Regions from separate parts of the Mesorhizobium sp. M1329 genome, predicted to be linked through region 2. Evidence: predicted binding sites of a transcription regulator. Region 2 holds the regulator's gene; each other region holds the start of a gene.
What was found. Region 2 encodes LexA, which represses DNA repair genes until DNA is damaged. Its sites were predicted from a motif close to TGTTCNNNNTGTGTTCNG; they were not measured.

Region 1: the regulator LexA is predicted to act here: its motif matches at 2,201-2,218, upstream of NKH21_RS29805 (ImuA family protein).
Region 3: the regulator LexA is predicted to act here: its motif matches at 2,226-2,243, upstream of NKH21_RS02790 (DNA recombination protein RmuC).
Region 4: the regulator LexA is predicted to act here: its motif matches at 4,760-4,777, upstream of recA (recombinase RecA).

What each region holds. Positions count from the first base shown of each region.
Region 1 covers NZ_JAMYLN010000045.1:15,449-22,641, reverse strand. Annotated here, with positions in the region: gene NKH21_RS29825 (DUF4153 domain-containing protein) at 1-143, opposite strand, end outside; gene NKH21_RS29820 (HpcH/HpaI aldolase/citrate lyase family protein) at 422-1,303, shown strand; gene NKH21_RS29815 (DUF1737 domain-containing protein) at 1,333-1,539, shown strand; gene NKH21_RS29810 (metallopeptidase family protein) at 1,637-2,059, opposite strand; gene NKH21_RS29805 (ImuA family protein) at 2,242-3,324, shown strand; gene NKH21_RS29800 (DUF6504 family protein) at 3,257-4,735, shown strand; gene NKH21_RS29795 (error-prone DNA polymerase) at 4,732-7,193, shown strand, end outside.
Region 2 covers NZ_JAMYLN010000030.1:71,223-78,415, forward strand. Annotated here, with positions in the region: gene NKH21_RS25505 (hormone-sensitive lipase) at 1-517, opposite strand, end outside; gene kynU (kynureninase) at 614-1,861, opposite strand; gene lexA (transcriptional repressor LexA) at 2,310-3,044, shown strand; gene NKH21_RS25520 (ComEC/Rec2 family competence protein) at 3,038-5,503, opposite strand; gene gltX (glutamate--tRNA ligase) at 5,600-7,021, shown strand.
Region 3 covers NZ_JAMYLN010000002.1:190,793-197,985, forward strand. Annotated here, with positions in the region: gene NKH21_RS02780 (cation diffusion facilitator family transporter) at 1-412, shown strand, start outside; gene NKH21_RS02785 (GFA family protein) at 480-884, shown strand; gene NKH21_RS02790 (DNA recombination protein RmuC) at 931-2,193, opposite strand; gene def (peptide deformylase) at 2,297-2,827, shown strand; gene fmt (methionyl-tRNA formyltransferase) at 2,844-3,773, shown strand; gene NKH21_RS02805 (GNAT family N-acetyltransferase) at 3,770-4,279, shown strand; gene truA (tRNA pseudouridine(38-40) synthase TruA) at 4,298-5,053, shown strand; gene NKH21_RS02815 (transporter) at 5,035-5,643, opposite strand; gene dapE (succinyl-diaminopimelate desuccinylase) at 5,646-6,845, opposite strand; gene NKH21_RS02825 (2-dehydropantoate 2-reductase N-terminal domain-containing protein) at 6,975-7,193, shown strand, end outside.
Region 4 covers NZ_JAMYLN010000012.1:103,063-110,255, reverse strand. Annotated here, with positions in the region: gene NKH21_RS14785 (PhzF family phenazine biosynthesis protein) at 1-547, opposite strand, end outside; gene alaS (alanine--tRNA ligase) at 611-3,277, opposite strand; gene recA (recombinase RecA) at 3,537-4,634, opposite strand; gene NKH21_RS14770 (PfkB family carbohydrate kinase) at 4,912-5,844, shown strand; gene NKH21_RS14765 (TfoX/Sxy family protein) at 5,879-6,202, opposite strand; gene NKH21_RS14760 (GFA family protein) at 6,294-6,791, shown strand; gene sufA (Fe-S cluster assembly scaffold SufA) at 7,024-7,193, opposite strand, start outside.

The DNA of each region.
Region 1 (7,193 bases), on a different contig from region 2:
GCCGCTGCAATCGCAACGCCGAACAGGAAAAGCGTGATGCCGGCCGGCTGGCCATAGAAGAAAAAATCGGCCAGCGCGACGAGCAGGACGGCAACGCCGAAGCGGCTGCAATAGCTCGGCGCCGCCGAGAGGAATACTGTCATGATCGGGCTTTCTCGGCGGCTTTGATGCGGCCGGTGGGCAGGGATTTGCGGACGAAAGGGAGGAGGGCTGCCAAAGTCTGGGGCGGATCGACGAGCCACCAGCTTTCGCGGCGAAGCCGGTACGGCAGGGACCAACGGGAGTTCGTTTGCTCTTGCATGCCGCCCTTGTCGCATTCTGTCGGGTGGCAAGCGGGGCGGAGACGAGGAGATTTTCCGAAATTGCGTGCAGTTTTTATGCACGGCTTGCCTCGGCCAGCTGCAGGCGGCATAGATCGGAGATGACCACCGAAAGCTATCGCCCGCGCCGCTCGGTGCTTTACGTCCCGGCCTCGAACGACAAGGCGCTGGCAAAAATCCCGTCGCTGGCCTGCGATGCCGTCGTCATCGATCTCGAGGACGCCGTCGCCCCGGTCGACAGGCCTTCCGCGCGTGAAAAGCTGGCGGCGATTTTCGCCGGCCTTTCCAACCGGCGCTGCGAGATGGTCGTGCGCATCAACGCGCTGTCGAGCGAGTGGGGCGGCGCCGACCTGCTGGCCGCGGCAAAATGCACGCCCGACGCCATCTTGCTGCCCAAGGTCGATACGCCGCGCGACATCCTCGAGGCCGGCGACGTGCTCGACGACAATTTTATCCCGGACGAGGTCAAGCTGTGGGCGATGATCGAGACGCCCAAAGCGCTGCTCAACATCGGGCCGATCGCTGAGCTCGGCCGCGACCCGGCCTCTAGACTGGTTTGTTTCGTTGCCGGAACGAATGATCTGGTCAAGGACACAGGCATTCTCGCCACGCCCGACCGGCGCTATCTCGTGCCATGGCTGATGCAGATGGTGCTCGCCGCGCGCGCCGGCGGCCTTGACCTGCTCGATGGCGTCTTCAATGATTTTAGCGATATGGACGGCTTTGCGCGCGAGTGCACGGAAGCGGCCGCCATGGGTTTTGACGGCAAGTCGCTGATCCATCCGGCCCAGATCGAGGCCGCGAACCGCGCCTTTGCACCGTCGCCCGAAGCAATAGCCGAGGCGCGCGCCGTCAAGGATGCCTTCGCGCGCGCTGAAAATACCGGCAAGGCGGTGATCGCGCTGAACGGCAAGATGGTCGAGCGGCTGCATCTGGCGCAGGCCGAAAAACTGCTGGCGAAGGCCGCCGTTGTTCGCGCATGACTAATGGTAACTGACGACAGGATTGAAGAATGAAACTCTACCGCTTTCTGTCCGGCCCGGACGATGCCAGCTTCTGCCACAAGGTGACGGCGGCGCTGAACAAGGGCTGGCACCTGTTCGGCTCGCCGACCTATGCCTATGACAAGGAGGCCAAGACCATGCGCTGCGGTCAGGCGGTGGTGAAGGACATCGAGGGCCAGGAATACGGCCCCGACACCAAGCTCAGCGACTGGTAGGGAGGTTCGCTGAAGCGCTCGTCCTTCGTCATCCTAAGGCGAAGCAGTCGCGAAGCGACGTCGCGGAGTACCCTAGGATGACGAGGAGCGGGGTCGCTCACTCCGCTGCCTCCTCGATCTTCTCCATATCGTCATCCGACAGGCCGAAATGGTGGCCGATCTCGTGGATCAGCACGTGGGTGACGATGTCGCCCAGCGTTTCCTCGTTCTCGGCCCAGTAGTCGAGGATGGCGCGGCGATAGAGCGTGATGCGGTTCGGCCCCTCGCCGGTCTGCGGGTTCCAGCGCTCGGCGATGCCGCGCCCCTCGAACAGGCCGAGCAGGTCGAAGGGCGTTTCCAGCGAAAGGTCGTCCATGATCTCGTCGGTCGGGAATTCGGCGATCTGGATGACGATCTCGCCGGTCAGCTTGCGAAACTCCTCCGGCAGATGGGCATAGGCCTCCAGCGCCAGGAGCTCGATTTCCTCCATCGTTGGCGAAAGCTGGTCGTGCCAGATGCGTGTTTGGTAGATGCGAGCCATGCTTTGTCCTTTGATCCCGGCATATAGGCTTTCGGGCCGGACTCGGCAAATGATCGGACTGGAGGGCCCGTGTCATGCCCCACTACAGGAATAAATTCCCCATGACTCCGCTTGACTCTTCGGGCTGCCTCTGGAATCTATAGGAACATAACAGGAACAATTGTGAGTGGAAGCTGACCGTCATGGCGACAAGCGCCGTGGCGCGGGAGACTGTTTTTGCCCTGCGCCGCCAGATCGCGAAGATCGAAGGGACCTTGCCCGAACGCCTGGAGGCGCCGGCCGGTTCGTCGTTTGACGCGGATGTCCCTCGTCAGAGTCCGGCACCCTCTCGGCATCCGGCACCCGCTCGGAATCTGACCATTGTCCGCCGCGGCCTCGCCGTGGCGCCGCCCGATGCGTTTTTGCGCACCGGCGCCGAGCGCCTCGATGCTGCGCTGAGCGGCGGCCTGCCGAAGGCGGCGCTGAGCGAGTTTCATGGCGCCGCGACCCGCGATGCCGGGGCCGTCGCCGGTTTTGCCTTGTCGCTCGTCAGCCTGATCCTCAGCCAGGGGCCGCGACTGCCGGTGCTGTGGATCGGCACATCCGAGGTTTTCCGTGAGGCCGGCTTTCCCTATGCCAGGGGGCTTCACGCCTTCTTCGGCATCGAGCCGGAGCAATTGCTGTTTTCCGAGGCGCCAAGGCTGCTCGATGCGCTGTGGATCGCCGAGGAGGCTGCCCGGATGACGGCGCTGGCCGCTGTCATCCTCGAAATCCGCGGCAGCCCGCAGCGGCTTGACCTCACCGCGACGCGGCGGCTGCACGCCCGGGCGCAGAGTGCGGGCCGACCGCTGTTCCTGCTGCGCCAGGCCGGCGAGCCCGAGCCGACGGCAGCGCCGGTCCGCCTCGTCCTGTCGCCGGCACCGGCGGCAGCGCGCCAGACGATTGCCGGCCCGCTCGCCGGCTCGATCGGCCGGCCCGCCTTCACCGTCACCATCGGCAAGAGCCGCACTGCCTTGCCCGGAAAATTCACACTGGAGTGGAACCCCGATGAACGCATATTCGAAGAAAGACGGGGCGAGGAAAGAAGGTCTCAGGAATGGACCCCAGAACGGCCAAAGAATCCTGTCCCTGTGGTTTCCGCATCTCGCCGCCGAGAGGATCCTGCGGCAGCGTCTGGGGCGGTCCTGGCGTTCCCGGCCGTCGGATCACCTGCCGCTGGTGGTCAGCCATCGCCAAGGGAACACCCAGCGCATCGCCGCCCTCGACGAGCGGGGCGAGGCGCTTAATCTGAAGCGCGGCATGGGCATAGCCGATGCGCGCGCCATGCATCCCTCGATCGACATCGTGGAGGCCGATCCGGAGGCCGACCGGCGCCTGCTCGAAGGCCTCGCCGACTGGTGCGACCGCTATACCCCGCTGGTGGCGCTCGACGGGACCGACGGCCTCTATCTCGACGTCACCGGCTGCACCCATCTTTTCGGCGGCGAACGCTCGATGCTGGACGATATCCTGTCGCGTTTTTTCCATCAGGGCTTCGATGTCCGCGCCGGGCTTGCCGCCACGCCTGGTGCTGCCTGGGCGGCGGCGCGGTTTGCCGGCGACCGCATCGTTCCCGATGGCGAGGAGGAAGCGCTTCTCGCGCCCTTGCCGCTGGCGGCGCTGCGCATCGGCCCGGAGGTCCGCGCCAGCCTCGAAAGCGTCGGCCTGCGCACGGCGGGCGCCGTCATGGCAGCACCGCGCGCGCCGCTGGCCCGCCGCTTCGGCGCATCGCTGCTCTTGCGCCTCGACCAGGCGCTTGGCCGCCTCGAGGAGGCCGTGTCGCCGCGCCTGCCGGTGGCACCGCTTTCGGTCGAGCGTCACCTTGCCGAACCGATCATGCTGACCGAGGACATCGAGCGGCTGACAGGCATGCTGGCGACCACCTTGAAGAGCGACCTCGAGCGTCGCGGCGAGGGCGCAAGGCGGCTGGCGCTGCTGCTCTTCCGCGTCGATGGCGGCGTCAGCCGCATCGCCGTCGGCACCTCGCGGCCTCTGCGCGAGCCGCGGCTGATCCAGAAATTGTTCCACGAAAGGCTTGCCGCGCTCGAACAGGACATCGACGCCGGCTATGGCTTCGATCTCGTGCGCCTTTCGGTGCTGACTGTCGCCGCCTTCGACATGCAGCAGGCCGACCTTGCCGGCGAGACGAACGACGACGGTGCCGATATCGCGCTTTTTGCCGACCGCATTCGCGCCCGGCTCGGCGAAGGCGCGGTCTTGAAGCCGGTCGCCGTCGAGAGCCATTTGCCGGAGCGCGCCGTCGCCACCCTTCCCTTTACGGAGGCGCCGCAGAGAAGCTCGCCGCCGAAGCAGCCCGACAAGGCGAAGGACGCTCCCTCGACCGTCTTCCAGCCGGAACGGCCGATCCGGCTTTTCCGTTCGCCCGAGCCGATCGAGGTGCCGGCCACCGAAATGCCGGAAGGCCCGCCTTTGAACTTCCGCTGGCGGCGCGCGCTCTACCGGGTCGCGCGCGCTGAAGGGCCGGAGCGCATCGCGCCTGAATGGTGGCGAGGGGCGGCGGGACGAGAAGATGAGCCAACCCGGGATTATTTCCGCATCGAGGATGCCGATGGCCGCCGTTACTGGCTCTATCGCCAGGGCCTCTACGGCGCCTCGCAGCCTTCGCCGCGCTGGTTCATGCATGGGATCTTCGCATGAATGCGCTGACGGCCATCCCCTATGCCGAATTCGGCATCCAGTCGAACTTCTCGTTCTTGCGCGGCGCCTCGAAACCGGAGGAGCTGGTGGTCGCGGCAAAATTCCTGGGGTTTTCGGCGATCGGTCTCGCCGACCGCAACACGGTGGCGGGCGTGGTGCGCGCCTGGCAACAGGCCAAGGTGGAGGGTGTTTCCTATCATCCCGGCTGCCGCCTGGTTTTTTGCGACGGCACGCCGGACATCCTCGCCTATCCGCAAGACCGCAAGGGCTGGGGTCATCTCTGCCGCATGCTGACGCAGGCCAATCTGCGTGACGAAAACGAAAAAGGGGCAACGCTCCTCAAACAGAGCGATCTTCTCGAATGGGGCGATCTCCTGTCGCTGGCCATCCTGCCGGATCTATCGGCGGATGCGGAAACCAGCCTCGCACTGCTTAGCCGGCTCAAGGATCGCTTCGGCGAAAACCTGCGGCTGGCGGTTTCGCCGGATTACCGCGGCAACGACCGCTTCCGGATCGAGCAGGCGGCGGCGATGGCCGAGCTGGCCGGCATCCCGTTGATGGCGACCAACGATGTTCTCTACCATACGGCGGAACGGCGCCCGCTGCAGGACGTGCTGACGGCGATCCGCCTCAATGTGCCCGTCGCCGAGGTGGGGCTGGAGTTGGCGGCCAATGCCGAGCGTCACTTAAAGCCGCCGGTGGAGATGGCACGGCTTTTCCGCAGGCATCCGCAAGCGCTGGCGGAAACGCTGCGTTTTGCCGGCGAGCTGACCTTCTCGCTCAGTGACCTGCAATACAATTATCCCGACGAGCCGACGGAATCGGGTCTCGGGCCGCAGGCCGAGCTGGAAAGGCTGGCCAAGGAGGGAGCCGCCATCCGCTACCCCTCGGGCGTACCCGCTTTTGTGACGCAGCGCATCGAGGAGGAACTCGCTCTGATCGAACGCCTGAACTACGCGCGCTATTTCCTGACCGTCCACGACATCGTCAAATTCGCCCGCAGCCAGAACATTCTCTGCCAGGGGCGCGGCTCCGCCGCCAACTCGATCGTCTGCTTCTGCATTGGCATCACCGAAGTCGGCCCGGACAAGATCGACACGCTTTTCGAGCGCTTCATTTCCGAGGAAAGAAACGAACCGCCCGACATCGACGTCGATTTCGAGCATGAAAAGCGCGAGGAGGTCATCCAGTACATCTATTCCAAATACAGCACCAAGCGTACCGCGCTGGCCGCCGCCGTCGTCAGCTACCGGGGCCGCTCGGCGATGCGCGAAGTGGCCAAGGCGATGGGCCTGTCGGACGACGTCCGGGGCGCACTGTCCAGCTCGATCTGGGGCTGGTCGACCTCGGAGCTCGGCGAAAAGGAGACAAAGGCCGGCGGCCTCGATCAGACCGATCCATCGACAAGTCATGTGATCGAATGCGCCAACGAGATCATGGGCTTTCCCCGTCATTTGTCGCAGCATGTCGGTGGTTTCGTCATCACCAGGGACCGGCTCGACGAGATCGTGCCCATCGTCAAGACGGCGATGGACGAGCGCAAGATGGTCGAGTGGGACAAGGACGACCTCGACGCGGTGAAAATCCTTAAAGTGGACGTACTGGCGCTCGGCATGCTGACCTGCCTGCAGCGCGCCTTCACCCTGCTCCGGGAGCATTATCCGCAAGCGCGGGACGCGTACGGCCGGCCCTATGTGTTGGCCACTCTGCCGGCCGAGGACAAACATGTCTACGACATGATCTGCCGCGCCGATACGATCGGCGTCTTCCAGATCGAATCGCGCGCGCAGATGTCGATGCTGCCGCGGCTCAAGCCGAAAAGCTTCTACGACCTCGTCATCGAGGTGGCGATCGTGCGGCCCGGCCCCATCCAGGGCGACATGGTCCACCCCTATCTGCGCCGGCGGCAAGGCAAGGAAAAACCCGAATATCCCAAGCCGGAACTGGAAAAAATACTCGGCAGGACGCTGGGCGTGCCGCTGTTCCAGGAGCAGGCGATGAAGATCGCCATCGTCGCCGGCGGCTTCAGGCCGGGCGAGGCCGATGAACTGCGCCGCGCCATGGCGACGTTCAAGCGCACCGGCACGATCGGCAATTACCGCAAGAGAATGGTCGACGGCATGGTCGCCAAGGGCTACGAAAAAGACTTCGCCGAGCGCTGCTTCAAGCAGATCGAGGGTTTTGGCGAATACGGCTTTCCCGAAAGCCACGCCGCCTCCTTCGCCCTGCTGGTCTATGCCTCCTGCTGGTTCAAGACCTTCTATCCCGACGTGTTCTGCGCCGCGATCCTGAATTCCCAGCCAATGGGGTTTTACCAGCCGGCCCAGCTTGTCCGCGACGCGCATGACCACGGCGTCGAGATCCGCGAGGTCGACGTCAATTTTTCCGGCTGGGACTGCGCCTTGGAGCAATCGCCTTTCGATCCGGATCGTATCCTTGACCGCCATGCCCAGATGCG
Region 2 (7,193 bases):
ACACCACGTGACGAACGCGCCGGACCACTTCGGGCGCCAGCGGCGTCGTCGCCGTAACCATCCGGCTAACAAGATGGCCGCCGGCCGAGTGTCCGGTCAGCATCAGCGGCCCTGCGACCATCGCCGCCGCTGTGCCGATCGCCGCGCCGACTTCCTTGACGATGCCGGCAACGCGTATCTGCGGACAGAGCGTGTAGGACGGCATCGCAACCGCATAGCCGCGATCAACAGCGCCAGCGGCAAGATGCGACCAGAAACTCTTGTCGAATGCCATCCAGTAGCCGCCATGGACGAACACCACGAGTCCCTTGGGCTTGGTGGCCGGCAGGATAAGATCGAGCCGATTGCGTGGCTTATCGCCATAGGCCAAGTCGAGCCGCGCCCTGCCCTCGGTCGAAAGCACGTCGCGGAAAACCCGAGCGGGCTCAACCCAGGCCGCCGGCCAGCGATCGCTGCTGGCTATGTTGGCGCCGTTGGCATAGGCGTTGTCCCAATCGGCAATGTGACGTTCGAACACCCTGCGCCCTCCCCTGGCAATATGGCCTTGCGACGTAGCGTGAGCATCGCGCGGCGCGTCGTCGCCAGCCTCACGGCTCCAGCTCTCGCATCAATCTCAAGTGACAGCCGTCTTGATGGCGAAGCGCGCATCCTTCCATGCACCGGTGCGCAGGATGTCCTCAAGTACTTCGACGGCCTGCCAGACATCGGCATAGCCGACATAGAGCGGGGTGAAGCCGAAGCGCATGGTCGATGGCGCGCGAAAATCGCCGATCACGCCACGTTCGATCAGCGCGCGCATGATCTGGTAGCCATGCTCATGCATGAATGAAATCTGGCTGCCGCGTTTTTCCCCATCGCGCGTGCTTTCGAGCGTGAGCCCGTAAGTGCCGCACTTTGCCTCGACAAGCTCGATGAACAGATCGGCCAGCGCGATGCTCTTCTTGCGCACCGCCGTCATGTCGACATCGTTCCAGATGTCGAGCGCGCCCTTAAGCGTGCGCATCGACAGGACCGGCTGCGTGCCGCACAGAAACCGGCGGATGCCGGTGCCGGCCGCATAGCCTGGCTCGAAGGCGAAGGGCCGTGCATGGCCCCACCAGCCGGTGAGCGGCTGCTGGATGTCGGCAAGATGCCGCTCAGCCGCATAGATGAAAGCAGGCGCGCCCGGGCCGCCATTCAGATATTTGTAGGTGCAGCCAACGGCAAAATCGGCGTTTGCCTTGTCGAGCTCGACTGGCATCGCTCCAGCGGTGTGGCAGAGATCCCAGACGATCATCGCCCCGGCTTCCTGGGCTCTGCGCGTCAGCGCCGGCATGTCGCGCAGTTCGCCCGACTTGTAGTTGACGTGGTTGACCAGCACCACAGCGGTGCGTTCGTCGATCAGCTCTTCGATGCTCGGCGCGTCGACCCCCGAGAGGCGCAGCAGCGTATCCTTTCGCGTCGAAGCCACACCCTCAGCCATGTAGAGGTCCGTCGGAAAACTATCGCCCTCGGCGACGATGACCTGCCGCTCCGGTCGCATGGCCATGGCGGCGTGCAGCAGTTTATAGATGTTGACCGACGTCGTGTCGCAGACCACCGTCTGGCCGGCCGCGGCACCGATCAGGCGCCCGAGCTGGTCGCCAAGTTCAAGCGGCATGTTGAACCAGCCGGCCGTGTTCCATGCGCGGATGAGATCATGCGACCATTCTTCGGTCGCGGCCTTGCGCAATTCATCGAAAGCGGCACGTGAAGCAGCTCCTAGCGAATTGCCGTCGAGATAGATCACTCCTTGCGGCAACACAAAGCGGTCGCGCATCGCGCGCAGCGGATCTGCGGCATCCATCGCCTTTATGGCCGCGAGATCGGGAATTCCTGTCATGATTTGCCTGCTCCCCCAAAATTCAATGCAACGCCGGATACGCATCGACTGTTCTTCCATCACCTGGTTGCGCGCAGGAAGGCTCCACCGGCGAGAAGCAGCCTAACCAGGCGGTGGAAACCAGGACTTAACCCGAGGTTGGCGTTTTGAGTTCGTTTCGTTCACGGTGCATTGACCAAACCGCACACTCGATAGGGGTTCACTTCCGTGCCCTCCGCCGACCGACGGCCGATGCCAATGTGGCCTTCCGGGAAGCCAGAAGGGCGCAAACGAAAGCAGAATCAAGGCGATGAGGCTCGCGACGGTGAAAGTGGGGTACCCCGGTTAGGGGACGTCGTTTGTTTCCCGAGCCTTAACGCATTCATTAAACTTTAAACAGTTGCGGAACACAACTGGAACAGATAGTGTTTGTTCTGGGTTTGTTTTTCTGATTCTGTTGGGGGTCGCTATGCTGACACGCAAACAACACGAACTGCTTATGTTCATCCACGAAAGATTGAAGGAAAGCGGTATCCCGCCTTCCTTCGACGAGATGAAGGAAGCGCTCGACCTGGCTTCCAAATCGGGAATCCACCGGCTGATTACGGCACTGGAGGAGCGCGGCTTCATTCGCCGTTTGCCCAACCGGGCCCGTGCGCTGGAGGTGCTGCGCCTGCCTGACTCGATCGCCCCCGGCCTCAATGCGGCACGCAAGTTCTCGCCGAGTGTCATCCAGGGCAGTCTTGGGCAAGGCGGTCCGCGGCAAGGCAAGCCGACATCGTCGCGCGTCCCTGCGGCCGGAAATGACGACGATGTCGTCGCCGCCGTTTCGATCCCGGTGATGGGCCGCATCGCCGCCGGTGTGCCGATCGACGCCATCCAGCACCAGACGCATTCGATTTCGGTGCCGCCGGATATGATCATGGGCGGCGAGCATTATGCGCTCGAGGTCAAAGGCGATTCGATGATCGAGGCTGGCATTTTCGACGGCGACACGGTGATCATCCGCAATGCCGATACGGCGAGCCCCGGTGAGATCGTGGTGGCACTGGTCGACGAGGAGGAAGCGACGCTGAAGCGGTTCCGCCGCAAGGGCGCTTCGATCGCCCTGGAAGCCGCCAATCCGGCCTACGAGACGCGCATCTTCGGACCAGACAGGGTCAAGGTGCAAGGCAAGCTCGTCGGACTGATCCGCCGCTACTGAGTTCCGCCCTTGGCGCCGGCTTTGGGTTTGTCGGCCCTGCGGTATGGCGGCAGGCCCCGTGCCGCGCGTGAAAATTTCCGCTGCACGTGCCAGGGCCGGTATGATTTTTCGACCGCGAAACGGATTTCGGCGCGTGTTGCAGCTTGTGGATCGAAATAGACGGCGGCACTTCCCGCGCGCGCCAGTTGCCGTTTGGTGACGACGAGGACCAGCCGGTCGTAGTAGCAGGGGTTATGGGCGGTGGCGTCGTCGATGACGATCAAACTGGCAAAGGCGCAGGCTGGCCGCGCAGTATCGCGGTCCTTGGCTTGTGCGATGATCGCGCCGGATGGATGCCTGGCAAGGCAGAGGCCGTCCGTGCAAATGAACGGCATACCCGGCGGTAGGTCGGCCGGATCGGCAATGTCGAATTGCGGATCGTTCTTTCCAGGTGTTTCCGGCGCGACGATAGCCTCTGATGTGAGCGCGCGTTTCCAGTTGTCGATGGTGAACTCATTCGGGCGTGCCCGGTTGACCGCGAGTTCACCGCTGTCGATCGGCAGCGCGACCAACCGTGCGTCCTCCGAGATCAATACATCGGGTACGCGCGTCTGGGTTGTCGTTAGCAAGCCGGCGAGCGCAAAAGGAAGTGCCGCCAGCCGCAACCAGGTCGTCGCCATGCTGGCAATGACAAGGGCGATCGTCACCAAAAGGACGGATCTCAGCGAAATCAGCCCAACCGCATCGATTGGCGAGCGCTCGGAGATCCACCCGGACAGGGCGATCATCGCCGTCAGCCCCTTGCCCATCACGTATAGGAAAGGCCCATCCGCGCCGAACGGCATCGCCAGCGCACTGAGGACGGCGAAGGGCATGACGACCAGTGAGACGATGGGCATGATGGCCAGATTGGCGAACAGGCTGAGCGGCGCCACGCGCTGGAAATGCCATATGGCGAAAAGCGCCGTGGCGCTCCCTGCAATGATTGAGGTCATCGCCAGGCCGCCCATGCCCAGCAGGACCTTTCGCGTGGCGAGGCGTAGCGGCGACCGCCGCGGCGGCGGCCTGGTGGCCCTGCCGGCGCGGTAGTCGGACCAGCCGGCATAGGCGCCGACAAGGGCCGCCGTCGCGGCGAAGGACATCTGGAAGCTCGGACCGACCACCTCGTGTGGCGACACCAGAATGACCGCGATGGCCGAGATCGCCAGGTTGCGCATGGTGAGCGCGGCCCGGTCGAACAGCACGGCGATAAGCATCACCGCCAGCATGATGAAGCTGCGTTCGGCCGCTACCACAATGCCGGAAAAGACGAGGTAGGCCGCAATCGAAAAAAGCGCGGCGGCCGCGGCATATTTCTTGACCGGCCGTCGCGATGAGAAATCGGGAAACAGCGCAAAGGCGCCGCGTAGCAGCGCCATGATGGTGCCGGCGACCAACGCCATATGCAGCCCCGAGATAGAGATGATGTGATAGATGCCTGTACGCCGCATCGCTTCGTTGATCTCCTCGGGAATGCCGGCGCGCACGCCGACGATCAGCGCAGCAGCAATCTCGCCCTCGGCGCCGCCGATGCGGCTGCGGATATGGTCGGCGATGGATTCGCGCGCGTCTTCGATCGCAGAAGAAAGCCGCGCGGCAAGCGGCATGCTGCCCGACGACACGACTTTCGGATTGCCGAGAAAAAAGCCGCTGCCGCCGATACCGGCGAAATAGCTGTCGAAGGAGAAATCATAGCTGTCGGGCCGCACCGGCCCGGTCGGCGGCAGCAGCCGCACATAGCCGGCGATCTCGGAACCGGCGGTCAGCTCAGCCGGTATTTTCATCGCCGAAACGCGGACCCGTTCCGGCATGTAACGCAGTGTCGGCCTGGCGGTTGAGATCACATCGATCGTCAGCCTGATGCGGCCGCTCGCCATGGGCTCGTACGATACGACGCGACCCGTCAGCCGCGTCGAGATTTCGGAACCGAGCATATGCGTCCCGACACGCCAGGTCTCGAACTTGGCGGCAAGCACGCCAAGCGCGCAGAGCAACGCCACTATGAAGCACAGGCGCGTCCTGGGCCATGACCGCGAGACGACGGCACAAAGGGCTGCCAAGGCGACGATAGCGATCGGCTGTGGGAAGGCCGGCTCGGCCGCCATCGCGAAATACACGACCACCCCGCATGCGAGGAACACCGGCACCAGCAGGAAGGCGATGCCGCGGTCGAGTTCCAGGCCGGCCGCCGAGGTTATGCTATTGCGGATACGGGACGGTGACGGGAGGCGGAAGCGACGGCGTAGGCGCACGATGGGCTCGCCCGCGGGCACGGGAACCGTTGCGGGGTCGCTGGCCGGCAGCGACGGAGCATCAAAGCGCGGAGCGGGCAGCAATGCCGGTGCCGGAAGGACAGGCAGGGGAGCGGCAAACAGCAAGCGTTCGCTGACGCCGCTGCCAGCGTCCTCGCCCTCGCCCGCACCACGGCCTCGCACAGCCATCGGGTCTGCCCCTTGCGCCCTCGACCTCCTATGCTACATGAACGCGCAACGCGCGAAAGTCCGCAAACCCACTTCCTTCGCCCGCCTGAGAGTTCCATGCCCGATAAGGTCGTCACCCGTTTTGCCCCCTCGCCCACCGGCTATCTGCACATTGGCGGCGCGCGCACGGCGCTGTTCAACTGGCTGTATGCCAAGCACACAGGCGGCACGATGCTGCTGCGCATCGAGGACACCGACCGCGAGCGCTCCACCGATGCGGCAACCGCGGCCATTCTCGACGGGCTTTCCTGGCTTGGCCTGACATGGGACGGCGAGCCGGTGTCGCAGTTCGAGCGTGCGCCGCGCCATCGCGAGGTGGCCGAGGAGCTCGTTCGCACGGGCAAGGCCTATTATTGTTATGCGACGCCTGCCGAGCTGGAAGCAATGCGCGAGAGCGCACGGGCCAAGGGGCTGCCTCCCCGCTATGACGGACGCTGGCGCGACCGCGACCCGTCGGAGGCGCCGCCCGGCGCCAAGGGGGCGATCCGCATCAAGGCGCCGACAGACGGCGAGACGGTGGTACATGACCGCGTCCAGGGCGACGTGCGCTTTCCCAACAAGGATCTCGACGATTTCATTATTCTGCGCTCGGACGGCAATCCAACCTACATGCATGCCGTCGTCGTCGACGATCACGACATGGGCATCACCCACATCATCCGCGGCGACGATCATTTGACCAACGCCGCACGCCAGACCGTAATCTACCAGGCCATGGGCTGGGAGGTGCCGTCGATGTCGCATATCCCGCTGATCCACGGTGCCGACGGCGCCAAGCTGTCGAAGCGGCACGGTGCGCTTGGCGTCGAGGCCTATCGCGCCATGGGCTACCTGCCGGAGGCGCTGCTCAACTATCTGGCGAGGCTTGGCTGGAGCCACGGCGACGATGAGATCATGTCGATCGCCGACATGATCGCATGGTTCGACATTGGCGACGTCAACAAGGGCGCCGCCCGTTTCGACTTCGCCAAGCTCGAGGCGCTTAATGGCGTGCATATGCGCCGGATGAACGACACCGCGCTGCTCGACATCTTCGTCGCCACTCTGCCCTATCTCGAAGGCGGCCCGGCAATCGCCGCGCGCCTCGACGACGGACGCAGGGCGCAACTGCTTGCCGCTTTGCCGGGCCTGAAGGAGCGCGCCAAGACGCTGGTCGAACTTGTTGAAGGGGCTGCATTCCTGTTCGTCGAGCGGCCGCTGCCGGTCGACGAGAAGGCGGCGGCGCTACTCAGCGGTGAGGCGCGCGCGATCCTGCAGGGCGCTCATGCGGCACTAGCCATGGTGTCGGACTGGTCTGCCGCCTCAGCGGAAGCCGCGATCCGCGACTATGCGCAGGCAGGCGGCCATAAACTCGGCGCCGTGGCCCAACCTTTGCGCGCCGCGCTCACCGGCAAAAGTACCTCGCCAGGTGTCTTTGATGTGCTTGCCGTGCTTGGCCGCGAGGAAAGCCTGGCGCGGATCGCTGATCAAATCGATTAGCAAACTGGCCCAAGAAGATTGGCATTGAAAGGTGTGTTTCGCAGTGCAACATTGGGTCTTGGCCTAATCTGGCGCGCAGATTCAATTGCGGGCGCAAATGTGCGTATTCCGATGCTTTTGACGTGTTGGGTTCAGATATTTTGCCTTTGCCGGCCTGAGGAAACAAAAAGGA
Region 3 (7,193 bases), on a different contig from region 2:
ACGGCTGGACATGCCGAAGCTAGACGGCACCGCGTCGATCGGCATCGCGCTCATCCTGGGCGCGACCGCCATCTTCCTGGCGCGCGAAAGCAAAAGCCTGCTGCTCGGCGAGCCGGCCTCGCCCGAGGTGCAAACAAAGGTGCTGGCCATCGTCCAGCAGGACCCGGCGGTGCAACGGGCAAATGGCGTGCTGACGCTGCATATGGGTCCGCAGGAGATCGTCGCCGCTTTGAGCATCGAGTTCGAGGATCATTTGTCGGCGCCGGAGATAGAGACCTGCGTCGAGCGCCTCGAGACGCGACTGAAGGCGGAGATGCCGGAGGTGACGCGGCTCTTCGTCAAGCCGCAGACCACCGGCACCTGGGAACGCCGGAGCAAGGCCTTGGCGGCGTCCGGAGGCGAACCGGTCTGAGGAAAATGGCTGCGCCATCGGGCAGTCCCGGTTATGATTGCGGGCAAAAGCTCCAGGAGGAACGAAGATGAAAATCGACGGCGGGTGTCATTGCGGCGCCATCACTTACGAGGCCGAAGTCGATCCGGAAAAGACCACCATTTGTCACTGCGTCGATTGTCAGAAGCTAACCGGAACGGCCTTTCGCGTCACCGTGCCGGCGTCCGAGGACAATTACAGGATCACCAAGGGCACGCCGAAAATCTACATCAAGACCGGTTCGAGCGGCGCCAAGCGCGCCCAGGCATTTTGCGGTGAGTGCGGCTCGCATCTCTACGCCACGTCGGCGGGCGCGGGACCGAAGGTTTACGGCATCAGGGTCGGCACGACACGGCAGCGCGATCAACTGGTGCCGAGAAAGCAGATCTGGCATCGCTCGGCGCTGCATTGGCTGCCGGAATTCGAAGGCACAATCATCATCGAGGAGCAGTAGCGCCGGACCCGGGCGAAGCGCTCGGCTCCGGGTTCCAGCATAGCTCTCAATCGTCGCCTTCGACGACCCTCAGCCTCAATTGCCCGGTTTTCGAATCGGCGACGCGCGGGCTGCTTTCCGCTATTGCTCCGCTGCCATTCGAACCAGCGGTGTCCTCTGCCGGCTGTACGCCAAACTCCAGCGCCTCGATCTTTTGTCCGCGCCTGGTCACCTTCGATGTCGAGACGAGGATGTCCTCGATATCCCTGGCCGATTGACCGAAATGCGTCTGCAATTTGCGCACCCGCTCGTCGAGCCGGGAGACGTCTTCCATCAGCCGGATGACCTCGCCCTGGATCAGGTGGGCCTGCTCGCGCATGCGTGCGTCCTTGAGGATTGCCTGGATGACCTGGATCGACAGCATCAAAAGCGATGGCGAGACGATGACGATCCGCGATCGATGCGCCTTTTGGACAACGGCCTCGAAATTCTCATGGATTTCCGCGAACACCGATTCCGAGGGCACGAACATGAAGGCGGTGTCCTGCGTCTCGCCCTGGATCAGGTATTTTTCGGCGATGTCGCGGACATGCACCTCGATGTCGCGGCGGAAAGCCTGAGCGGCGGACTTCTGCAGGTCGGCGCCTTCGGCGGCACGGATGGCATTCCAGGCCTCGAGCGGAAACTTTGCATCGATGGCAAGCGACGGTGCGCCGTTCGGCATCTTCACCAGGCAGTCGGGCCGGCTGCCATTCGACAAGGTCGCCTGGAATTCATAGGCGCCGTGCGGCAATCCGTCGGCGACGATGGCTTCCATGCGCGACTGGCCGAAGGCGCCGCGCGTCTGCTTGTTGGAAAGGATCGCCTGCAATTGCACGACCTGGCCGGCCAGCGACTGGATGTTGCCTTGCGCGATATCGATGACCGCCAGCCGTTCCTGCAGCTTGGCGAGGCTCTCATGCGTCGATCTCGTCTGCTCGGTCATGGTCTGGCCCAAGCGGCCGGTCATGGCATCGAGGCGCTGGCCGATCGACTGTGTCAGTTCCGCCTGGCGCGCCCCGAACACTTCGGCGATGGCGCCCATGCGGCCCTGCATTTCCGCCTGGCTTGCCAAGATGCCGGCCATCCTCGCCTCGGCGTCGCGGGCGTGGTCGGCGGCTTCGGCAGCCGCCATTGCACGCGCCTTGGCCGATCGCCAGAGCGCAACGACGAGCGCCACGAACAGTCCGAGGAACAGCATTGCGCCGAAACCCAGGGCATGGCCGAGCGTGATCGTGGTGGCGCCGAGGCGGGCGACAGGTTCGGACAGGATGATGGCCAGATCGTTCATGCCAACAGCATAGATGATTCGGTCTGCCGGCACAGATCAAAACGTGAACGACCCGAAGGCGTCCCGGTTGACGCTTTTCCTGCGAGGTCTTAGGTGAGACGCCATGTCGATCAAGCCGCTTATCATCCTTCCCGATCCCGTCCTGCGTCAGGTGTCAAAACCGGTCGAGCGTGTCGACGGCAATTTGCGCAAACTGGCCGGCGACATGCTGGACACCATGTACGACGCGCCCGGCATTGGCCTCGCTGCGATCCAGGTCGGCGAACCCTGGCGCATGCTGGTCATCGACCTCGCCAAAGAGGACGAGACGCCGGCACCGCACGTCTTCATCAATCCCGAAGTCCTCGAAAGCTCCGACCAGCGTTCGGTCTATGAAGAAGGCTGCCTGTCGATCCCGGACTACTACGCCGAGGTCGAGCGGCCGGCGGCGGTGCGGGTGAAGTATCTCGATCGCGACGGCAAGCTGCAGGAGATCGAGGCCGAAGGGCTGATGGCGACCTGCCTGCAGCACGAGATCGACCACCTCAACGGCGTGCTGTTCATCGACCACATCTCAAAACTGAAGCGCGACATGGTGGTCAAGAAGTTCAAAAAGCTCGCCAGGGACAAGGCGCCGGGCAAGATGGTGGGGTAGGGGTCGACGAATGCCCCTGCGTGTCATCTTCATGGGTACGCCCGAATTCTCCGTGCCGACCTTGCGGGCGATTGCCGGGGCAGAGCATGAATTGGCAGCCGTCTACACGCAGCCGCCGCGCGCCGGCGGCCGGCGCGGGCTCGAGCTGACGCCGTCGCCGGTGCAGCGCGAGGCGGAGCGGCTGGGTGTCGAGGTCCGCGCGCCGGTGTCGCTGAAGAGCGAGGCGGAGCAGGAGGCGTTCCGCGCGTTGGGTGCCGACGTCGCCGTGGTCGTCGCCTACGGGCTGCTTCTGCCCAAACCCATTCTCGAGGCGCCGCGGCTCGGTTGCCTCAACGGTCACGCGTCGCTGTTGCCGCGCTGGCGCGGCGCTGCCCCTATCCAGCGCGCCATCATGGCCGGCGATACCGAAACGGGCATGATGGTGATGCGGATGGAGGAAGGCCTCGACACCGGCCCTGTGGCAATGGTTGAAAAATGCGCCATTGGACCCGACATGACGGCCGGCGATCTGCACGACCGGCTGATGGTGTTGGGTGCGGCTCTGATGGTGCAGGCGCTCGAACGGCTGGAGCGGAATACGCTGACATTTACCACTCAGGCGGAGGTGGGGGTGACCTACGCCAAGAAAATCGATAAATCGGAGACTCGCATAGACTGGCCGCGACCTGCCGGCGACGTGCACAACCAGATTCGCGGCCTGTCGCCCTTTCCCGGTGCATGGTGCGAGACCGAAATCGGCGGCCGCGTGGAACGGCTGAAACTGCTTCGCTCGACGCTCTCGCAAGGCGCCGGCGAACCGGGAGGAATTCTCGATGACCGGCTGACGGTCGCCTGCGGGTCAGGCGCGATCAGGCTGGTCGAAGTTCAACGTGCGGGCGGAAGGCCCATTGCCGCGCAGGAGTTTCTGCGCGGGGCCAAGCTCGAAAAAGGAATGAAATTGTCATGAGCATGATGTCCATACGCGCGGCGACGCCGCGGGACCGCGAGGCGATCCGCCTTGTCGAAGAACACGCATTTGGCCAGCAGACGGAGGCCGGACTGGTCGACGCGCTGGTCACCGGCGGTGACGCCGTCGTCGAACTGGTGGCGGACGAAGACGGGCAAGTGGTTGGCCATATCCTATTTTCACGGCTTTTCGTGCAGAATGGCGGCAAGAGCTTCCCGGCGGTGGCTTTGGCTCCTTTGGCGGTCGAGCCGTCGTTCCACGGCACCGGCATCGGCGGTGCGCTGGTCCGCGAGGCGCATATCCGCCTGAAGGCTGCCGGCGAGACGCTCGCCGTGGTGCTCGGCGATCCGGCTTACTATGGCCGTTTCGGTTACAGCCGCGCCCGTGCAGCAAAATTCGAGAGCGACTACCAAAGCGAGGCTCTGCAGGCGCTTGCCTGGGGCGAGGCGCCGGAGACCGGCAGGCTGGTCTACGCCTCGGCCTTCGGCTCAGCCCTCGCCGCCTGATTTCGCCTCGATCCGGGAATGCCGCGTTTTCGCCTCGACATCGAATATGACGGCAGTCTCTTCGCCGGCTGGCAGCGCCAGGCCAACCAGCCTTCGGTGCAGCAGGCGATCGAGCAGGCGATCGAGAAGTTCTGTGGTGAGCAGGTTTCGCTGCGCGCCGCCGGCCGCACCGATGCCGGCGTCCATGCGACCGCTCAGGTGGCGCACGTCGATCTGATCAAGGCATGGCCCGGCGACAAGGTGCGCGACGCCGTCAACGCGCATCTGCAGGCGGCCAAGGTGCGCATCGCCATCCTGAAGGCCGCCGTCGTGCCGGATGGCTTCGATGCGCGTTTCTCGGCGATCGGCCGCCACTACCTCTACCGCATCGTCAACCGCCGCGCGCCGGCGGCGCTCGACAAGGGCAAGATCTGGTGGGTACCGAAGCAACTTGATGCGGCTGCCATGCACGAAGCGGCAAAGGTGCTGCTTGGCCGGCATGATTTCACCACCTTCCGCTCGACCCAGTGCCAGGCCACCAGCCCGGTCCGCACGCTCGACCGGCTGGAGGTCAGCCGGGCGGGCGATTTCATTGAAGTCCGCGCGTCGGCGCGGTCATTCCTGCACAACCAGGTGCGCTCGATGGTCGGCTCGCTCAAACGTGTCGGCGAAGGCGGCTGGACTATTGCCGACCTCAAGGCGGCGCTCGACGCGCGCGACCGTGCGGCCTGCGGTCAGGTGGCGCCGCCCGACGGGCTGTTTCTCGTTGGCGTCGATTATCCAACGCCTGGCTGATCCGGAACGCTGATCCCGAGCAGCGCCTGCAGGCCGAACAGGACGATCAGCGACGCCACGAACATACCGGCAAAAACGGCGCTGCCGGTGGCCGCACCCCTGCCGATCGCAACATTGGTCATCCGCCAGGTCAATACCATCGACAGCGCGAACAACAGCAGCGACACCAGTCCGGAGACTTCGTTGGCCGACGTCAGGAAAAGCCGGATCAACGCCGATGGCAGCATCATCCAGGCGATGATCGCCGAGGCCCAGTTGCTGGCCACGACATAATGGACGAAACGGCCGCCGACGCCGACCCGCGGCGCCACCAGGGCGAGGCCTATGAGCGGCAGCACCCAGGCGCCGATATCGACGGTGGCCAGGCGGATCAACATGCTGAAACGGCCGACGAATGCGTTGGGATCGCCGATCTCGTTGGCAATACCGACCCAGCCGACGATCAGTGCCGGCGCCGCGACGACGATGGCAAAAAAGGAGTTCCAGAAACCGTCCGCCGAAAGGTCGAGCAGGCGAAATCCGTCGGCCTTGCCGAGCATCAGCCGCCAGGCACCGGCAAGCGAAGCGTAGGTTTCATCCGCTGAAAGCATCACTAGGATATGTCCTGCGCAAACCAGTCTTCAACGAAGCGCAGATAAATCTGCGTCAGCGTCTCAAGGTCGGCAATCGCCACGCGTTCGTCGACCATGTGCATGGTCTTGCCGACCAGGCCGAATTCGACCACCGGACAATAATCCTTGATGAAGCGGGCATCGGAGGTGCCGCCGGAGGTGGAGAGCGCCGGCTTCCTGCCGGTCACCGCCTTGATCGAGCCGCCAAGCGTTTCGATCAACCTGTCGTCGCGTGTCAGGAAAACATGGCTCGGCCCGTCGCGCCAGACGATCTCGTAGTCGACCGGCGTCTTCTTGCCGGCGCGGTATTTCTTGCGTTTCGCCGCCCGATCGAGGCGGTTGTGGATCTCGGCCTGGATCGTCTCGGCGGTCCATGTGTCGTTGAAGCGGATATTGAAGGTAGCTGCTGCCTTCGCTGGGATGACGTTGGTGGCAGGATTGCCGACATCGATGGAGGTCACCTCAAGATTAGTCGGCTGGAAATCCCTTGTTCCGTTGTCGAAGACGGGGTGCAGCAAGGCGTCGACCAGCGTCACCAGGCCGCGCACGGGATTGTCGGCTAGCTGCGGATATGCGGCGTGGCCCTGGCGGCCGTTGACGACGACCGTGCCCGACAGCGAGCCGCGCCGGCCGATCTTGATCATATCGCCGAGCGCGTCGGGATTGGTCGGCTCGCCGACGATCGCGGCATGCCATTTCTCACCCTTGGCGGCCGCCCATTCGAGCAGTTTCGTCGTGCCGTTGATCGCCGGCCCTTCCTCATCGCCGGTTATCAGCAGCGAGACCGATCCCTTCGGGCCGCCCTTCTGCGCGATATGTCGCGCTACCGCCGCGACGAAACAAGCAATGCCGCCCTTCATGTCGACGGCGCCGCGGCCGAACATCTCGCCATTGGCGGTTTCGGCGGCAAAGGGCGGGTGCGTCCAGGCGGTTTCATCGCCCGCCGGCACCACATCGGTATGGCCGGCAAACATCAGATGCGGGCCGTTGCCGGAACGCCGCGCGTAAAGGTTCTCTATGTCAGGTGTGCCGGATTCGGAAAACACCGGGCGCTCGACGGCAAAGCCGAGCGGCTTCAACATTTCTTCCAGCTCGCTCAGCGCACCGCCCTCGGCGGGCGTCACGGAAGCGCAGCGGATGAGAGCAGCCAGATTTCGGGCTGGATCGGTAGGCAGCATCATGGGCAAAAGCGATAGTCGAAAGCGCAAGGCCTGTCACGGCCAGACATAAGGGCCAGCCATGCCGCCGACAGTATGGTTTTCATGTCGTATAATTGCGGCAAGGCTTCTCGACCAGGACAGGGCCATCGCATGGTCAGGCATGGCAAGACGATTGTAATCGCCGGTGCCGGCAGTATCGGCTGCTACGCAGGCGGCTGCCTGATACTTGCCGGGCGGAAGGTGGTTCTGCTGGCGCGACCGCGCATCGAGCAGGCGCTGCAAAAAGGTGGATTGCGCATCACCGACCCTGATGGCCGCGACCGTTCCGTCAAGCCGGAGGCATTGTCGGTCACGGCCGATCCGGCCGCA
Region 4 (7,193 bases), on a different contig from region 2:
CAGGCGCGGTAATGACCAGGCCGAGAGGATGAAAACGTCCGATCCTGAGCAGATCGGGAACGAAAGATCGCACGGTTGTCTCGTCGGCAAGCTCGACAAACAGGTTCTCGAAATTGCGGAAGCTCGCAACCGGCCGCTGAGGCAATATTGTTTGCAGCGCCGAGTTCAGCTCTTCCTCGATGGGCTGCGGCGGAAAACACGGCAGATCGAGCTGATAGGTCCCTTCCCGCCGGGAAACCCGCAGCTCGCCCACCCGGGTGGCGAAGGCCATTTCGCCCTGACCATTGTATTCGGTAGCCAGCACATGGGCGGCCGCAAGAGTGGCATGGCCGCAGAAGTCGACTTCATGGACCGGCGTGAACCAGCGCAAATCCCACCCTTTGCCATTCGGCCGCACGAACGCCGTTTCAGCAAGATTGTTTTCGTTGGCAATGGCCTGCATTACCTCCTCCGACAGCCACTCCTCCAGAAGGAGAACGGCGGCAGGGTTGCCCTGGAAGGCCCGTTCGGCAAAGGCATCGACCTGATACATCGTCAGCGTCGGCATATCGGCCCTCAAAGATCTCCGCTGGGCGGCGCGCCAGTTCGGCCGTGCCGCCCCGGTGCAGGTTCACGCCGCTTCGAGAGCCGCTTTCACCGCAGCGATCGCGTCTTCGGCCTTCGAGGCGTCCGGCCCGCCGGCCTGAGCCATATCGGGTCGGCCGCCGCCGCCCTGCCCGCCCAATGCCGCGGACGCGACGCGCACCAGATCGATGGCGCTGAAGCGGCCGGTCAGATCATCGGTGACGGCGACGACGACGCTCGCCTTGTTGTCCTCGCCGGCGCCGACAAAGACGACGATGCCGGAGCCGAGCGACTTCTTGCCGGCATCGGCCAGCGGCTTCAGATCCTTTGGCGAGACGCCCGATACCGCCTTGCCGAGAAAACCGACACCGGCAATGGTTTCGTTTTCCGCAGGCACACCGGCTGGCGAGCGATCGCCGAGCGCCAGCTTCTTGCGCGCCTCGGTCAGCTCCTTTTCGAGCTTCTTGCGCTCGTCGAGCAGCGCCTCGACGCGGGCCGGCACATCCGCCGGCGAAATCTTCAGCGCGGCGGCGGCTGCCTTCAGCCGCTTGTCCTGTTCGTCGAGATGCTTTCTGGCCGCCTCGCCGGTCAACGCCTCGATGCGGCGCACGCCGGCAGCGACCGCACTGTCGGATACGATGCGCACCAGACCGATATCGCCGGTTGCCCTGACATGGGTGCCGCCGCATAGCTCGACCGAATAGGGCCGGTTGGCCTTGGCGCCATGCAAGCCCGTGCCCATCGAAACGACGCGCACTTCGTCGCCATATTTCTCGCCAAACAGCGCCATGGCGCCTTCGGCAATGGCGTCGTCGACCGACATCAGGCGCGTGGTTACAGGGCTATTCTGAACGACGATCTCGTTTGCCATGCGCTCGACCTCTTCGAGCTCGTCCGGCGAGATCGGCTTGTTGTGCGAAATGTCGAAGCGCAGACGCTCGGGCGCGACCAGCGAGCCCTTCTGCGCGACATGCGTACCCAGCACCTCGCGCAGCGCCTCATGGATCAGATGCGTGGCGGAATGGTTCGCGCGCAGCCTGGAGCGACGCGCGTGGTCCACCTTCAGCTCGACGGTCGCACCCGTCTTGACGGTGCCGTTGGCCACCTTGCCGAGATGGACGAAAAGCCCATCGGCCTTCTTTTGGGTATCGGATATCTCGATCGAGAACCCGTCGCCCGAAATGACGCCGGTATCGCCCATCTGGCCACCGGACTCGCCATAGAACGGCGTCTGGTTGACAACCACGGCAACGGCGTCGCCCTTGCCGGCACTGTCGACGGTCTTGCCGTCCCTGACCAGCGCCTGGATGAGGCCTTCCGCCTGCTCGGTCTCATAACCCAGGAATTCGGTGGCGCCGTTCTCCTCACGCACCGCGAACCATACCGTCTCGGTTGCGGCCTCACCGGAACCAGCCCAGCTTTTGCGCGCCTCCGCCTTCTGCCGCTCCATCGCCTCGGTGAAGCCGGCAAGGTTGACCGAGATGTTGCGCTGGCGCAGCGCATCCTGCGTCAGATCGAGCGGAAAGCCATAGGTGTCGTAGAGCTTGAACGCTGTTTCGCCATCCAGCATGTCGCCGGAGGCCAGCTTTTCCGTCGCCTCCGAAAGCAAGCCCAAGCCGCGCACCAGCGTCTTGCGGAAACGAGTTTCCTCAAGCTTCAGCGTCTCGGTGATCATCTGTTCGCCGCGCACCAGTTCCGGGTAGGCTTGGCCCATCTCGCGCACCAGCGCCGGCACCAGGCGCCACATCAGCGGATCGCGGGCGCCGAGCAACTGCGCGTGGCGCATGGCACGGCGCATGATGCGGCGAAGCACATAGCCGCGGCCTTCGTTGGACGGCAGCACGCCGTCGGCGACCAGGAAGCAGGACGAACGCAAATGGTCGGCGATGACGCGGAACGATGCGACGGTGTCCGCATCCGGACCTTTGCCAAGCGCCGACGATGCAGCGTCGATCAGGTGGCGGAACAGGTCGGTTTCGAAGACGCTTTCAACCCCTTGCAAGATAGAGGCCATGCGCTCGAGGCCCATGCCCGTGTCGATGGACGGACGCGGCAGGTCGACGCGCTCGTCCTTCGTCACCTGTTCGTACTGCATGAACACCAGGTTCCAGAATTCAAGGAAACGGTCGCCATCCTCCTCGGGGCTGCCGGGGGGGCCGCCCCAGATGTGCTCGCCACGGTCGATGAATATCTCCGAACACGGCCCGCAAGGTCCGGTGTCACCCATTGCCCAGAAGTTGTCCGAAGTCGCGATGCGGATGATGCGATCGTCCGAAAGGCCGGCGATCTTCTTCCAGTACGAGGCCGCCTCGTCGTCGGTGTGGTAGACGGTGACCAGCAGCTTGTCCTTCTTCAGCCCGAACTCCCTGGTGATCAGGTTCCAGGCAAGCTCTATGGCCCGCTCCTTGAAATAGTCGCCGAAGGAGAAATTGCCGAGCATCTCGAAAAAGGTCAGGTGGCGCGCGGTGTAGCCGACATTGTCGAGGTCGTTGTGCTTGCCGCCGGCGCGAACGCTCTTCTGGGCGGTCGTGGCGCGCGAATAGGGCCGCTTCTCCAGACCGGTGAAAACGTTCTTGAACTGCACCATGCCGGCGTTGGTGAACATAAGCGTCGGATCGTTGCGCGGCACCAGCGGGCTCGACGCGACGACCTCGTGACCTTCCTTGCGAAAATAGTCGAGAAATGCCGACCGGATCTCGTTGACGCCACTCATGAATACTGCCTTTTCGAGAGAACCGCCGGCTGCCGGCGGAAAATAGACATGGCCTTTTAGCGGTCGCACCGCAGCCTGTCCAGAAACACCAAATGGGCTAAAATCCCGGCTTTCACCAGCGCTTTGAAACGCGTCTGCCCCGCCGTCAAACGCGAACCGCCGGCACGGAGCCGGCGGTTCGAAACGCATCGATTACACAAACTCAGAATCAAAACATCAAATCCAAACCTGTCTGATGCTCCGCGAGATGTCGCTTGCCCTACATCACCCCGGCGTCGTCCTCGAAACCGTCGTCGCTGCTTTCGGAGCCGCCGTTCTCGAGGAATTTCTCGGCGATCAGCCCGGCATTCTGCCGCAGCGCCAGCTCGATCTCGCGCGCCGTGTCGGGATTGTCGCGCAGGAACAGTTTTGCGTTTTCGCGGCCCTGGCCAAGACGCTGCGAATTATAGGAGAACCAGGCGCCCGACTTTTCGACCACGCCCGCCTTGACGCCGAGATCGACCAGCTCGCCGGTCTTGGAGACGCCCTCGCCATACATGATGTCGAACTCAACCACCTTGAAGGGCGGCGCCAGCTTGTTCTTGACCACTTTGACGCGGGTCTGGTTGCCGACGACCTCGTCGCGATCCTTGACCGAGCCGATGCGGCGGATGTCGAGGCGGACCGAGGCATAGAATTTCAACGCATTGCCGCCGGTCGTCGTCTCGGGCGAACCGAACATGACGCCGATCTTCATGCGGATCTGATTGATGAAGATGACCATGGTGTTGGAGCGCGAGATCGAGGCGGTGAGCTTGCGCAGTGCCTGGCTCATCAGGCGGGCCTGCAGGCCGGGCAGCGAATCGCCCATCTCGCCTTCGATTTCCGCCCGCGGCGTCAACGCCGCCACCGAATCGACCACCAGCACGTCGATGGCGCCGGACCGCACCAGCGTGTCGCAGATTTCTAGCGCCTGCTCGCCGGTATCGGGCTGCGAGATCAGCAGGTTTTCGAGATCGACGCCGAGCTTGCGGGCATAGACCGGGTCGAGCGCGTGCTCGGCATCGACGAAGGCGCAGATGCCGCCCTTCTTCTGGGCTTCGGCCACCGTGTGCAGCGCCAGCGTCGTCTTGCCCGAGCTTTCCGGCCCGTAGATCTCGACGATGCGGCCGCGCGGCAGGCCGCCGACGCCAAGCGCGATGTCCAGCCCAAGCGAGCCGGTCGGCACCGTTTCGATCTCGACGACCTGCTCGTTCGCGCCGAGCCGCATGATCGAGCCCTTGCCGAAGGCACGCTCGATTTGCGACAGCGCCGCATCCAGAGCCTTTGATTTGTCCACCGCTTTGTCCTCTACAAGCCGCAAAGAATTCTGAGCCATGATACATCACCCCGTGGTCGTCAATGGAGGCCGGACAATCCCGCAATCCCTAAAAGGAATGTACCTCATTTGTTCTCATTTGTCAATGAGCGCCAAGGGTTTGAAAAATAACGCACATTCATATTTGTTCTATTTTTGTTTCGCAATTTTGCTTCCGGATGTATCCCGCCTCGCATGCGGCGCCGTTGCCGTCACCAACCGAATCGGAGCCGCGATTGCAGGGTTCCGCCCGGCGACCTAGTCTCCTCCCGGGCAACAGCAAGGGGCATTTGCCGGCATGATGAACTCCCCGACGATCCTGGCCGTGGGCGGCGCCTATATCGAGCGGCGCGGCCGGGTTGCCGGCGCCTTCGTGCCGGCCGCTTCCAACGCCGGCACGATGCGCGAGCATGTCGGCGGTGCCGTCTTCAATGCCTTGCGCTGGGCGGTGCGGCGCGGCGCCTCGGCCTCGCTGCTTTCGGTGCGCGGCGGCGATGCCCTTGGCGACAAGGTTTTGCGCGCCGTCGCCGAGGCCGGCATTGCCGATTTGTCGGCGGTTTTTCTCGACCGGGCAACGCCAAGCCATACGATGCTGGTCGATAGCGACGGCGCGCTGATCGCCGGGCTTGCCGACATGGTGCTATACGAGCTGGCGCTTCCCAAGCAGATCCGCCGCGCCAAGGTGCGGGAAGCGATCGGTTCGGCCGACGCGGTGCTGTGCGATGCCAACCTGCCGTCTTCCGCGCTGGAGCGGCTGGCGGCACTCGCCGCCGGCAAGCCGGTGTTTGCGCTTGCGGTCTCGCCCAGCAAAGCGGCGCGGCTGACGCCAGTGCTCGACCGTCTGGCCGTGGCGTTCATGAACCGGCACGAGGCCGGCGTGCTTGCCGGCACCGATATCGATGCTGGCGATCAAGGCATCGTCGACGGCCTGAGACGCGCCGGCCTGAAAAGCGGCGTGATCACTGCCGGCGACGGACCGGTGCTCGGTTTCGACCAAACCGGCGCGTTCTCGATCTCGCCACCGCCGCTACAGAAGCGGACCGATGCTGCCGGCGCCGGCGACGCATTGGCCGGTGCGACGATCGCCGCCCTGCTGCGCGGCCTGACGCTGCGCGCAGCGCTACGGGAAGGCGTTGCCGCCGCGATGCTCGCCGTCGAGAGCGCCGCCTTCACCAGCGCCAGCTTTGCCGAGGCGCTGGCGCTCGTGCCCGAGGCGCGCGAACTGGCGTGAAATGCGGCCCGGACTTGCCGAAGCATGACGCAGCCTATTTGCCGGCGCGCCGTCCTGCCTCGTAGGCACGCCGCGCCCAGATCGCCATCTCGTCGGGATCGTCGAACGCGCTGTCGGGAACGCTCCAATAGGGCATCGACACGAGCTTGCCGTGGCGCGAGCCGGTATAAGTCCATTGCCGGCAGCCGGCCGCTTCGAAATCCGGGGCGCTTTCCGCGTCGGCCTTCAGCATCAGTTCGCCACGGATGACGATGGCGACGATGACGCCGTCGAAATAGATGCCCTTGCCGCCGAACAGCTTGCGGATGCTGACCGGGCCGAGGCCTTCGAAAAGCTCTTCTATGCGCTCGTTGTCCATGCGGCGATCATGTCACCAGGATTTCCCCTTGTCATCGACGCAACCGGCACCATTCTGACAAGTTCAGAATCAATTTCGTCGGAGTTTTTTCATGCCGCTTCTGCTCAAGGGGTCCTGCCGGTGCAATGCCGTGCGTTTCGAGGTGGAAAGCCACACGCCGGTGCCGTTCATGCTGTGCTATTGCTCGATCTGCCGCAAGCAGCAGGGCGGTGGCGGTTTCGCCATCAATCTCGGCGCCGATTACGAGACGCTGAAAATCCAGGGCAAGCGCGATCTCGGCGTCTACCGCGCCGAGATCGAGGACGACGAGCACCCGCAACGCGAGATCTCGACGGGCGAACGGAATTTCTGCACGAAATGCGGGACGGCGCTCTGGCTCTACGATCCGACCTGGCCGGAGCTGGTGCATCCGTTTGCCTCGGCGATCGACACCGACCTGCCGAAGCCGCCGGAGAAGGTGCATCTGATGCTGAAATACAAGGCGAACTGGGTCGAGCCGGATATCGGCAAGGGCGACAAGGTTTTCGATGTCTACCCGGAGGAGTCGATCGCAGACTGGCACAAGCGAACGGGGATGTGGGTGGATTAGCGTTCTTCTCCCCGTTTACGGCAGAGCTATCGCATATGGACAAGCGCCCCCTCACCCGGATTGCCAACCGAATTGCGAAGGGCAATTCGGGGCAATCAGACCTCTCCCCGAGGGGAGAGGAAGTCGCCAGCGCTGGCGCCAGCCTCTTCTCCCCATCGCGGAGAAGGTGGCCCGAAGGGCCGGATGAGGGGGCTCTCCGTATGCGATTGCCGCCGGGAACGGCGAAGGAAAATCAAGCCGAAGCGCGTGCTTCGGCCAGTGCCTTCAGATCAGCCGGCTTCAGCTCGACCGATTCGCCGCAGCCGCAGGCCGAACTCTGGTTCGGGTTGCGGAAGGTGAAGCCGGTGCGCAGCGTCGTCTGCTCGAAGTCCATCTCGGTGCCGAACAGGAAAAGCGCTGCCT